3 regions of the Paenibacillus sp. JT22N7 genome follow, and region 1 is predicted to be linked to each of the others. Evidence: a T-box and tRNA genes for the amino acid it is inferred to sense, from the RefSeq annotation. Region 1 holds a T-box; the other regions hold tRNA genes.
The links. The T-box of region 1 lies ahead of leuS (leucine--tRNA ligase). A T-box ahead of a tRNA ligase gene usually reads a tRNA of that ligase, here a tRNA-Leu.
Positions count from the first base shown of each region.

Region 2: it encodes a tRNA-Leu, which carries the amino acid that the T-box ahead of leuS (leucine--tRNA ligase) is inferred to sense. The anticodon was not compared.
Region 3: it encodes a tRNA-Leu, which carries the amino acid that the T-box ahead of leuS (leucine--tRNA ligase) is inferred to sense. The anticodon was not compared.

Region 1 covers NZ_JBXENY010000001.1:666,024-669,995, forward strand. The annotation lists gene AC50Y5_RS02945 (GNAT family N-acetyltransferase) at 1-266, shown strand, start outside; gene AC50Y5_RS02950 (VanZ family protein) at 294-770, shown strand; gene lplA (lipoate--protein ligase) at 857-1,852, opposite strand; T-box leader at 2,127-2,342, shown strand; gene leuS (leucine--tRNA ligase) at 2,422-3,972, shown strand, end outside.
Region 2 covers NZ_JBXENY010000002.1:657,249-661,220, forward strand. The annotation lists gene AC50Y5_RS07590 (hypothetical protein) at 1-222, opposite strand, end outside; gene AC50Y5_RS07595 (SprT family protein) at 449-931, shown strand; tRNA gene AC50Y5_RS07600 (tRNA-Asn) at 987-1,062, shown strand; tRNA gene AC50Y5_RS07605 (tRNA-Ser) at 1,068-1,156, shown strand; tRNA gene AC50Y5_RS07610 (tRNA-Glu) at 1,245-1,319, shown strand; tRNA gene AC50Y5_RS07615 (tRNA-Lys) at 1,339-1,414, shown strand; tRNA gene AC50Y5_RS07620 (tRNA-Leu) at 1,443-1,527, shown strand; gene AC50Y5_RS07625 (DUF4127 family protein) at 2,388-3,972, shown strand, end outside.
Region 3 covers NZ_JBXENY010000002.1:663,922-667,893, forward strand. The annotation lists gene AC50Y5_RS07640 (hypothetical protein) at 368-601, shown strand; tRNA gene AC50Y5_RS07645 (tRNA-Glu) at 825-901, shown strand; tRNA gene AC50Y5_RS07650 (tRNA-His) at 904-979, shown strand; tRNA gene AC50Y5_RS07655 (tRNA-Gln) at 984-1,057, shown strand; tRNA gene AC50Y5_RS07660 (tRNA-Trp) at 1,067-1,139, shown strand; tRNA gene AC50Y5_RS07665 (tRNA-Glu) at 1,165-1,241, shown strand; tRNA gene AC50Y5_RS07670 (tRNA-Leu) at 1,249-1,333, shown strand; gene AC50Y5_RS07675 (ribonuclease H-like YkuK family protein) at 1,382-1,975, shown strand; gene AC50Y5_RS07680 (pyridoxamine 5'-phosphate oxidase family protein) at 2,228-2,650, shown strand; gene AC50Y5_RS07685 (SEC-C metal-binding domain-containing protein) at 2,822-3,376, opposite strand; partial or broken gene AC50Y5_RS07690 (right-handed parallel beta-helix repeat-containing protein) at 3,515-3,972, opposite strand, start outside.

The DNA.
Region 1 (3,972 bases):
TGCCCGCGGCTTGCGGTATTGGCGTGATGGAGCGAGGATATATCGGTCTGTATGCCGTCGTGACCTCACCAGTTTTTCGCAGGCGTGGATTTGGCGAGCAGCTTCTGCTGCATATTTTGCAGTGGGGCAAGGAGAATGGGGCGGAGCACAGCTATTTGCTCGTTACGCATGCCAATGATGCGGCTAACCGCTTGTATGACAAGCTAGGCTTTACGCTGCAATATAACTACTGGTATCGGGCGAAAAAATTACCGGCGTCCCATTAACCCGGGCGAAGTGGAGGGGCGATTACGTTGAAGCAGGCAGGCGGAAAATTCGATTCCTTTACTCAAAAAGTGACAGCCGTTCTTATTTTCGTTTATACGATATGGCTCATTTATGCAATGTTTTTTGGCTTTGGCCGGCAGGCGAGAAGCGGTGCGGAGCTGCGATATAATGTCATTCCTTTTTCAACCATCAAGCTTTATGTAACGAACTTTCATCATATGCCCTTTATCGATTGGATCATTAATATGGGCGGTAATATTGTCGTATTTGTACCCTTTGGCTTGGCGCTTCCGATTGTTTTTCGCTGGCGGCTGGGCAAGGTGCTGCTGTCGTTTGTGCTGTTTATTACGCTGCTGGAAGTGCTGCAAATGCTTACGAGGCGCGGCAGCTTCGACATTGATGATATTCTCATGAACAGCGCAGCTGTTGTTCTTGGCTATGGCATTGTTTTCTGGTTTCGGAAGCTGGCAGTTGGCAAAAGAGGCATTCAAAGAACCTATTGATGATTCCATTCTATCGGGGGACATCAGGGGACAGAAACAGCGCCCCGGACTCTCTTAATAAGAGAAGGCCGGGGCGCTGTTTATTTTTATTCGAAAATCAAGCCCATTAAGTCTTCCTTCGTTACTTTGCCGAAATAATAGCTTAAATCGATCTCGCCGAGCAGCTTGCCGAGTGCAGCAGCTTCATAACGCTGACCGATGAGCTGCTTGGCAAATTCGCTGCTCTCGCCACGACCGAAGAAATCGCCATATACGGCGGCATCTGCAATAAGACCTTCCTCAACTTGCAGACGTACATCGAACGTTCCAGCTCCTTCGATCCGCTTCGTCTGGCGCATATTGAATGCTGGAGATCGGCCATAATTCCAATCCCAGCTGCGATAGCGCGTTTGTGCCAGCTCGCGGACATCCGCCCATTGCGCCTCGGACAGCTCGTAGTAAGGGATTTCTTCACTGCCTTCAAAAATGGAAGCAAGCACGCTTTGGCGGAATTCCTCAATTGTAATCGGCTCTGCCAGAAACTCGGAAATGTTGGCTACGCGGCTGCGAATCGATTTTGTCGCTTTCGACACGTATTTTTCAGGATTCGCTTTCAAAGCCGATACGACATTTTCAATTTCGGAATCAAACAGCAAGGTGCCATGACTGAACATTCTGCCGCGTCCTGAAAATTGTGCGTTGCCGGAAATTTTACGTTCGCCTACTTGAATATCGTTGCGGCCCGTAAGCTCAGCCTGAACGCCAAGCGCGGCTAGTGCTTTCACGACCGGCTCGGTAAATTTCTTGAAGTTATGGAAGGATTGGCCGTCGTCGCTCATGATGAAGCTGAAATTCAAATTCCCTTCGTCATGATATACGGCTCCGCCGCCAGACAGCCGGCGCACGACATGGATGTTGTTTTCCTCTACGTAGCGCAGGTTGATTTCTTCCAGCGTATTTTGGTTTTTGCCAATAATAATGGAAGGCTCATTAATATAAAACAGTAAATAATCGTCCTCCGGCGGCAGCGACCGTAAAATATATTCTTCTAGCGCCAAATTAAGCGCAGGGTCTGTTATATGGTTGTTGCTTACAAAACGCATCATAACGATTCCTCCGAAAATAGTAATGGGATGCAAAAGCTTGCTGCTCCTATTATACCCCTCCTTGGGGCAAATGCCATGGATAAATGAGAGCGGCTTTTTCACCCGCAAGGAGAAAGGCGGTTCCTCGCAAAAAATGACTGACGTTTACGCATCGTTCATCTAAGCATGCAAGAAGTGAGTGTATTGGGATAAAAAGGGAGCAACTTAGAGGCTTGTCCCTTGACATCGCGTCAAAGCTTCATTATAATCGGAACTAATTCTTAAAATGTCACATATGGCGTTGATAAGGAACAGTAGTATCGCGGGGCATGGCTTAGAGAGCCGGCGGATGGTGCAAGCCGGACCTGCAGCGATATGAATCTCACCTTGGAGCTGTGCGCGCAAGCGTACCGTAAGGCCTGCGTTAAAGGCAACAAGTGAGCACTCGGCAAAGCATGTCCGGGGGCTAACTAGGGTGGTACCACGGGAGACAGCTCTCGTCCCTAGCGATCATACGCTAGGGGCGGGAGCTTTTTTGCATGGAGCCGCTGAAATTTTGCTTTACCAAGCTTAAGGAGGAAACATTCATGAGTCAAGATCAGCAACCGCAAGGCTATAATCCGCTGATAGTAGAGCCGAAATGGCAAAAATATTGGGATGAGAACAAGACGTTCGCTACGAAGGAAGAAGCGGGCAAACCGAAATTTTATGCACTCGATATGTTCCCTTATCCATCCGGTTCAGGCCTGCACGTCGGTCATCCGGAAGGTTATACGGCAACGGATATCGTGTCGCGTTACAAGCGTCTGCGCGGCTTTAACGTCCTGCACCCGATGGGTTGGGATGCATTTGGCCTTCCTGCAGAGCAGCATGCACTGGATACAGGGCAGCATCCGCGTGAAATTACATTTAAAAATATCGACAACTTCCGCCGTCAAATCAAATCGCTCGGCTTTTCCTACGATTGGGATCGCGAGTTTAGTACGACTGACCCGGATTATTATAAATGGACGCAGTGGATTTTCATCCAGCTGTACAACAAAGGCCTTGCATATGTTGCTGAAGTTCCAGTTAACTGGTGCGAAGCGCTGGGAACTGTGCTTGCCAACGAAGAAGTCATTGACGGACTAAGCGAACGCGGAAATCATCCGGTTGTACGCAAGCCAATGCGCCAATGGGTACTGAAAATTACCGAATATGCGGAGCGCCTGCTGGAGGATCTGGAGGAGCTTGATTGGACGGAAAGCATCAAGGATATGCAGCGCAACTGGATCGGCAAGTCTACAGGCGCCGAAGTGACGTTTGCTATTGAGGGCCATGACGCGAACCTTGTCGTGTTTACGACGCGTCCGGATACTTTGTTCGGCGCCACTTATTGCGTGCTTGCGCCTGAGCATGAGCTGGTTGCCCAAATTACGACAGCGGAACAAAAGGCGGCTATTGAGGCTTACCAGCTGACAGCTTCCCGCAAGAGCGATTTGGAGCGTACTGATCTGGCGAAGGAAAAATCCGGCGTATTCACGGGTGCGTATGCGATTAACCCGGTCAATGGCGAGAAAACGCCAATCTGGATTGCCGATTATGTACTGGCAGGCTACGGTACAGGTGCGATTATGGCGGTTCCAGGCCATGATACGCGCGACTGGGAATTTGCCACACAGTTCGAATTGCCGATTGTGGAGGTCGTGCAAGGCGGAGATATTTCCAAAGAAGCCTATACTGGCGACGGTGCCCACGTAAATTCCGATTTGCTGAACGGGCTTAATAATGAAGAAGCGATTGCGAAAATGATCAGCTTCCTTGAAGAAAAAGGCAGCGGCCATGGCAAAGTGACGTACCGTCTGCGCGATTGGCTGTTCAGCCGCCAGCGTTATTGGGGCGAGCCGATTCCGATTCTTCATCTGGAGGATGGCACAATGAAGCCAGTACCAGAGGACCAGCTTCCGCTGCTGCTGCCGGATGTTGATGCGATTAAGCCTTCGGGTACAGGGGAATCACCGCTTGCGAATGTTACGGAATGGGTCAACACGATTGATCCAGAAACGGGTATGAAGGCGCGTCGCGAGACGAATACGATGCCGCAATGGGCGGGCAGCTGCTGGTACTACCTGCGCTTTATCGATCCGAAAAACGACAAG
Region 2 (3,972 bases), on a different contig from region 1:
GTCTAAGCCCGAAGCAATGCGAATCGAGCTGTCATGGAGCTCTACGCGGTCACATTCAGCAATCGCATATGGAAGCGCAGGCACCTGCTCAGCAGTAAGCTTGTCCAGCTCCTTGTGCAGGCGCAAGTTAAGGGCGCTTAATTGATAGGCATGCGTATCAGGCATTTCTACAAAGAAGACCTGATCATTGTTTTTCATTAGTACAAAACGCATCGTTGGCATAAGATGATTGGATTCTCCCCTCAAAACATTCGCTGCATCATGCAGCTGTTTATTGCTGCTGTGCCATAAAAGTGCATCACTACTTGACAGTGTAGCGTATGGGCTGCAAAAATGCCAGAAAAACGAGTCGGAATTTGCTGCACTTTTTTGGCCCTCTTTACGGTTGTTATTTTATTTGGCAAACTAGAGTGCAAGAGAACAAATGAACAAGGGAGAATCAAGATTTATGGTGCAGACGATGAAAGACGAGGAGCTTCAGCAATGGGTGGAGCGGGTGTCCTTGGAAAGCTTTGGACGGCCATTCAAACATCTGGCAACTTTTAACGGTCGTTTGAAGGCAACGGGCGGACGATATTTTATGAAGTCGCATAATATTGAAATTAGCCCTTATCAACTATCGACGTTCGGAGTGGACGAAACAGAAAAAATAATTAAGCATGAGCTGTGCCATTATCATCTACATATTTTGAAAAGAGGCTATCGTCACCGGGATGAGGATTTTAAGCGGCTGCTTGCTCAGGTGGGCGGTTCGAGGTACTGCCAATCGCTGCCGGAGCGCCGTGTAGAGCCATTTCGGTACAAGCTTGTATGCAAGGAATGCGGGATGGAATACATGCGAAAAAGGCGGATAAATCCTGCAAAATATGCGTGCGGAAAATGTCGTGGAAAATTATTTTTAAAAACGCTTGACTTAAATTCAGATACATGATAAATTATTACTTGTCGCCGCGGTTCACAGGCAACACTGAGAAAAAACAAAATATTCCCTGATAGCTCAGTTGGTAGAGCACTCGACTGTTAATCGAGTTGTCACAGGTTCGAGTCCTGTTCGGGGAGCCACACATGGAGAGGTACCCAAGAGGCCGAAGGGGGCGCTTTGCTAAAGCGTTAGGGTGTAACAGCCGCAAGGGTTCGAATCCCTTTCTCTCCGCCATATTTTTTCTCAAAAGTGATTGTAACGGAAGGCCGTTCAACATGCCGGTCTTTTTTTTACGCCTAATATCACAGTGTGCGACATTTAAGGCCCGTTGGTCAAGTGGTTAAGACACCTCCCTTTCACGGAGGTAACAGGGGTTCGAGTCCCCTACGGGTCACCATTTATTTTTTTGTTAGTGCGAGTCATTAGCTCAGCTGGTAGAGCACCTGACTTTTAATCAGGGTGTCGTAGGTTCGAATCCTACATGACTCACCATCTTTTCTTGTAAGACTTCCCTAAATGTGCGGTAGTGGTGGAACGGCAGACACGCTATCTTGAGGGGGTAGTGTCCAATGGACGTGCAGGTTCAAATCCTGTCTACCGCACCATAACTTAAAACTTCCAGAAGCCTTGATATTCAAGGCTTCTTTTTATTTTACAGTTATTTAGGGGATGTGTAAGCAAGCTGGAATCGGTCTGCTGCACCTTGCATAGTGCATATTCGAAAGCAATTTCATCTGACAAGGGCAGGGGAACCGCAGTCTGTGATTGTTGGTGAGGCCAGGAAACGAGGGACATTCACTTCTTTTTTTTGGAGGACTGAGGTTCCGCTATTCTGGCTTTTAAATCGATTTCATGCCGTAAGCGGACAGGAAAACCGTTATCGCTCTCATTATCCCGTCAAAATGGCTATTTGCTGCGCATTAGCGGCTCCTGAGTCCGCAGACTATGTCTTAAACATGATTTTGTTAAAATAGCGGCTCCTGAGTCCGCCAATTTTATCTTTATGATGGGGTAACGGGTTACCCCCTGTTACGAAGAACATAGAACAGCCTTTTGGCACATATGTTCACATTTATGAGCTGTGACATTCCCATTATATAGAAGGAATATAATTGATGCTGGCTTCTATCCTAATCTGGCTCGCTTTCGTTGCATACACGCCCTAAGTTAAATTTAAAAATGGCTTGACTTAAGCTAAGCTTGCCTTAGGCCTGACGATTATCTCATTCACATTAACATCAGATGGCTGTTCAAACGCAGCAAAAGGCGCGCGCTCTTCTACTTTTTGGAGCAGCCGCACTTTCAGATGCGGGTTTTCAAGTGTCCTCTCAAGGCGATTGAGAACTGTACTGAAGAATTAAAATATTTTTATGGTTGTTATTCTAACGAAAAGGTTACCTACATAAGTGAAGGTACAAGATATTTCAATGAGAAGTGCCTACCCTTACTTCATGGAGTGATTGAAATGAAAAAAGTATTATACATTCCGCTCGACGACCGTCCAGCGAATTTGGACGATATTATTTTGCAAGGCAAAGCCGCTGGTATTCAAGTAATTGTGCCGCCAGTAGGAGATATTCGCAACCGCCTCGATTCCCACATGACGACAGACGGAACGCTTGTGACCGGTACCTCTGGCCCGACGTTCGGCAAGCCGGAGCATATTCGCCGTTTTATTTTTCATCATGCTTCCAAGGTGGACGGTTTTATAATTTCTCTGGATATGCTTGTGTATGGCGGGCTTATTGGGAGCAGGCGCTTGCGCGCTACTGCTGAAGGTACATATCCTGCATATGACTCGCAGACGACTGAGCTGCTTGATGTTATTCGCGAGGTCAAGCAGGCTTATCCGTATAAGCCTATTTATGTGCTCGATACGATTATGCGGCTTGCCTCTACCGTCTTCGTAGACGGTCTGGCGATGCCAGCCTATACCGAGACGCGTACGCTCATGCAAAAGCCGCGTAAGCAGGAGACGGAGCTGCTGGCTATTTTGAATGGCTACGATATTCAGCCGGATGGAACGAGCTTCCCTGATACCGTCTACGTGGATAAGGAGCAATATTATAATGCGAAGCGCCATAAATTGACGACGACGTATTACATGCTGGATCAGCTCGCAAGGGAGGGCTATATTGATTTTGTCGCCATTGGCGTTGACGATGCCTATATTGACGGGATTCAGGCGAATGAGATCGCTTTTGTGGAAAATCGGATTAATGAGTGGCTTGGCGGCGCGGATGGACAAAACCCAGAGCGGGCTATTATTTTGCCGGATGCTGATGGATTAGGACATTCCTTGCTGGCTCGCATGGCGAAAAAACTATATTGTGTGAACTTCAAGCCGCGCTTTGCAATCCGATATTTTGGCCCGGATGGCCGGGCGATTGTGAATCCCTATGAATATATGGATGTTCATCAAAACCTGCTGCGCCATATCGATATTGTGGGCGGGGAAGCGGTGGACAGCTGCGAAGGCATCGAGAGCGATATAGAAATCATTGCGATTACCGCGGTTGACCAAGCGGGAAATGCGGTGAGCCGTGAGGCTGAAAATGCGGCGAATATGCGGCCGACGATTGTGATTGATTTTACAGGCGGCGGCGCGGCAAATGCGGCTGTTACGACGGCGCTGCTAGGCAGCAAATACACGGGCAGCCTGCTTGGCTATAGCGGCTGGAATACGGCCGGCAATAAAATCGGCATGGCACTTGGCATGGCTCAGTCACGTTATGCCTGCCTGACGATGGAGACGCATGCGGCTGTGCTCGATGCGGCCATGGATGCACACGGCTCGCTGCTGTTCAAGCGTTTTCTGAAGGACTATTATTACAAGGTTGTTACAATCGCGGAAGTACGCACGGAGTCTCGCGGACGCTCGCCATATACGAATGTGACTGCGGATCAAAATATGCGGCTGTTCAATTCCACCAGCGACTTTGAGCTGTTGACTGCGCTTTTGCAGGGCCGCATGCAGACAAATACGACGACACTTGCCCAGCAAAAGGCTTTCGGCATTGGCTCAGCGTCCCCGGCCTGCGCGATCCGTC
Region 3 (3,972 bases), on a different contig from region 1:
CCAGGTATTCGCCTGAGCCCCTGGATGGGTAGGCTATTGAAGGGGAGATGAAGGACTACTGCCGCTGAGCAGTAGTCCTTTTTTTTATTTGCTAAAGGAATATTTCAGATGGAGAAAATCATTCATTAACGAAAAATGATTCGATTTTCCGTGTGTCATTCATGAATATAAGGTAATAAAATCAATAATATAAACTATTTTCATTTTTTGAAATAAAAAGGGTTGACTTGTTAAAAGTCGATATGCTAGTATGAGAAGCATCAAGTCGAACATGAATTAAAGCGTTAAAGCATTGAAGTGAAATGCGTGATCGGTAAGCCGATTCCATGGCGAGACCAATAACGAAGAGGAAAGGAAGGTGCAGGAAATGAAAAACACAGCAGAACAGCTTATGAATTGGCAAGCGGAGCTTGATTTACATCAGTATGAGCAAGTGCAGAGCGGAACAGTTAAGCATCAGGCGGATGAACAGCAGCATCCAGCTTTAGAAGAGATGAATGAAAACCTACATGTTGCCTGCATCGAACCGAATATTCGTTGTTTTTGCGTATCGCAGCCGGACTGCTCCATCCTGAACAAAGGGGGAGAAGCGGCAGCCTGATCTTGAAGCACGGGGTAGAATAATTCCGATGATTCATTATCTGTATACGTGAAGACTACTTGCACCCTTGGTGAGTGGTCCGTTTGTGTTTTCTCGTAACTTAGCTGAAGTAGGCTGAAGTCGAGGAGGCAAGGCGGAGCCGAGAGGGAGAAAGTAGTTTTTTTATTGCAAAAACAAGAACAAACGTTCCTTTTTTGGTTTGATTCAGTAGTAATTTAATTAAGGCGCATTCGGCAAGCGGCTAAGCCACACGACTTTCACTCGTGGATGCGGCGGGTTCGAATCCCCCATGCGTCACCATGGAGATTATGGTGAAAAGGCAAACACGTCAGGTTGTGGTCCTGATAAGTACCGGTTCGAGTCCGGTTAATCTCCCCAATAATGCCCCTTCGCCTAACGGTAGGGCAACGGTCTTTGACACCGTGCGTCTTGGTTCGATTCCAAGAGGGGCAGCCAATTCGATAGAGGGGGACATGTCCAAGGCAGGCGATTCGGAGTCCAAATCCGAATGAGGCGGGTTCGATACCCGCGCCCCTTGTTTTAAAAAGCGATTATTTAATTAAGGCGCATTCGGCAAGCGGCTAAGCCACACGACTTTCACTCGTGGATACGGCGGGTTCGAATCCCCCATGCGTCACCATCACTTTGTGCTTCTGGCGGAATTGGCAGACGCGGCGGACTTAAAATCCGCTGTTCATTGGACAACTAAGGGTTCGAGTCCCTTGAAGCACACTAATCCAACTAAAGAAGGGAAGAAGCCTAATTGCTTTACAGGTGACGATGATGAAAATAAGAAAACATCTTCAATTGATTCACGACATGGAGTTTCACAATGTATCGGAAAGACGCCTAAATCTGGAGCAGGTGCATGATCGCATTGTCCGTTTTATGTCGCTTGATCCACATGCAAATTACAATTTCATGATCGGTACCGACTGCCAGGTGCATGCAGGACATACGACGATGATTACCGGCGTCGTTATCCAGCGTGAGGGCAAAGGGGCATGGGCCTGCTATCGGCAGGTCGTCATTCCGCGGGAACTGAAATCCATTAAGGAGAAGCTGTCGCTGGAGACGTCATATAGCGAGGAGGTAGCGCTGTTTTTCGGTGGCGAACGCAGGGCGCAAATGGAGGATATTGTGCTTCCTTTTGTTTACAAGGGCGCGTCCTTTGAAGCGTATATTGACGTCGATGCCGGAACCGATCCGGCTGTCAGCAAGACAGCTGCCTATGTGGCGGAAATGGTACTGCGTGTGGAAGCTATGGGGATGAAAGCTCGTCTGAAACCGGAAGCAATTGTCGCTTCTTCCTATGCGAATCGGCATTCCAAGAAGCCTTACCGCTTCACGGCAAATGATGTCGTTGAAATATAAATAATAGTAAAACATAAATATTCTTGATTAAAAACAAGCAGGCGTATTCATGCGTCTGCTTTACGATTGATGTACGTTTTCTGCACGTTTGCTATACGGCTGGCGCTGGTTGGAGGCTAAAGAAAAGCAGCTTATCTAACGGTGCCATGCCAAAACAGAGCTCCGATTAAAAAAACGGCAAAAGGGGTAATCTATGGCAAGCGCGATGCCAGAAAGTCTGGCAAAAGATGAACCTTTAAAGGAGAGATACCGATGCCGAATACAACAAAACAATTGGAGCAGGAAATTATTGATGTGCTGCAAGCGAACCATGTTTGCTCGTTTGCTACCGTAAATGGCGATAAGCCGATGGTGCGTTATATGGCACTTTTCCATGATGGACTTAACTTATATTTGGCGACAAATCGCGATACGAGCAAGGTTGATGAGCTGCGGGCTAACCCGAATGTTCACATTCTTGTCGGATACGATGGCAAGCCATCTACCGATATTGTTCAAATTCAGGCTCGTGCCGAGTTATGTGCGGACGACAAGCTGCGTGAGAAGCTATGGAATGAAAACTTTAAGCAGTGGTTTGATGGACCTCACGATCCGGAATACATTATTATAGAAGCGTTCCCGGAGTATATTGAATACTCGAGCGACGGTGGCGAGACCAAGGTGTGGCTGCAATAGCATCAAATAACGCTAGCAATTAACTAGAGCTATGCACAGGAAAAAAACAAACGAAAAGAGCCTGCTGCTTTCACTTTCATGTGAAGGCGGCGGGCTCTTTTGCTGCAATAGACGATCCGTAGCTAGAAGTGAAACAGCTGGCTGCTTAAGCCGAAATCCGGGGGCCCTTGCTTAAGCCTTCACAAGCTCTTCCTGCTGCGCCTGCTCCGCGCGCTCAGCATCGCCAGCGGCTGCAGCTTCAGGCTGCTCCGCTTGCAGCTCTGCATATTGCTCCATAAAGAAGCTGGTCAGCTCGGTGCATTTTTTCGATAGAGTAGATACGGATACGCTGTACTTCTCGGCAAGCTCGGCTTTCGAGCTTGGAATGCTTTGAATTTCGCAAATCAAATATTCCAAAGCCGCGCAGTAAACGCCGGATTTACGGAAGGAAGGTTTATTCGCATCCGTATACTCTTTCCACATAAACAGAGCAAGGCTAATTTGGGCAGGCGTGTAGCCGTCCTTCATTTGTCCAGCCAGCTCACGGGCAAGCTCTCCATAGGACGGTGCTTCCCACACGAGCTCTTGATCCAGCAGGCGCTCGATATCCGCGTACGATTGCAACCCCCCGGAAGCTTGCGCCGCCGCCAAGCGGCGCTCTTCCTCGCGATCAAGCTCGATACAGCATTTTTTATATTTACGGCCGCTGCCGCAGTGGCATACATCATTTCTTCCTGGCTTTAACATGTTAAGTCTCCTTAGGCAAAAAGTTAATCGCACATAAGGAGCCACAAGGGGCAGCATTCGCTTATGCACCCTTACCATGGTAGCGGTTTTGAAGCATTCAGGCAAGGGGCGGCCGTAAATTCCTGCTCTTATTTATGTCTAGCGGGCACCGATATTTGTACCAGACGGCGTGCCGGAGCCGATTAAATCGCTGCCAGTGGCCAGCTTGAGGAAGTTGCCAAGATTCGGCGATCCGTCTGCATTTCGGGTAACGGTTGGGGTCAAGCTCACGAAGTCAGCAGCGCTTGCGAGCAGACCTTTGCCGTTCACGCTTGCATTGCTTTTCCACCAAACATTGGTATTGGAAACGTCAGTGCCGCTAGTTTTATCGCTAGAACTGCCGCTGAAGCTCAAGTTGTTGGTGAAGGTGTGTGTGCCTAAATCAAAAGCGAAATTGCTTTGTCCATTGCTCCACGAAGTATTGTTTTTCATGGAAATGGAGCCTGGGTTGCTGTTATAGGTGAAGCCATGCTTTTTGTTTTGGAAAGCGATGCTGTTTTCTACAATGTGATTTACAGCAATTTTTTCGCCGCCCAGCTTGAAGCCATTGCCATCGC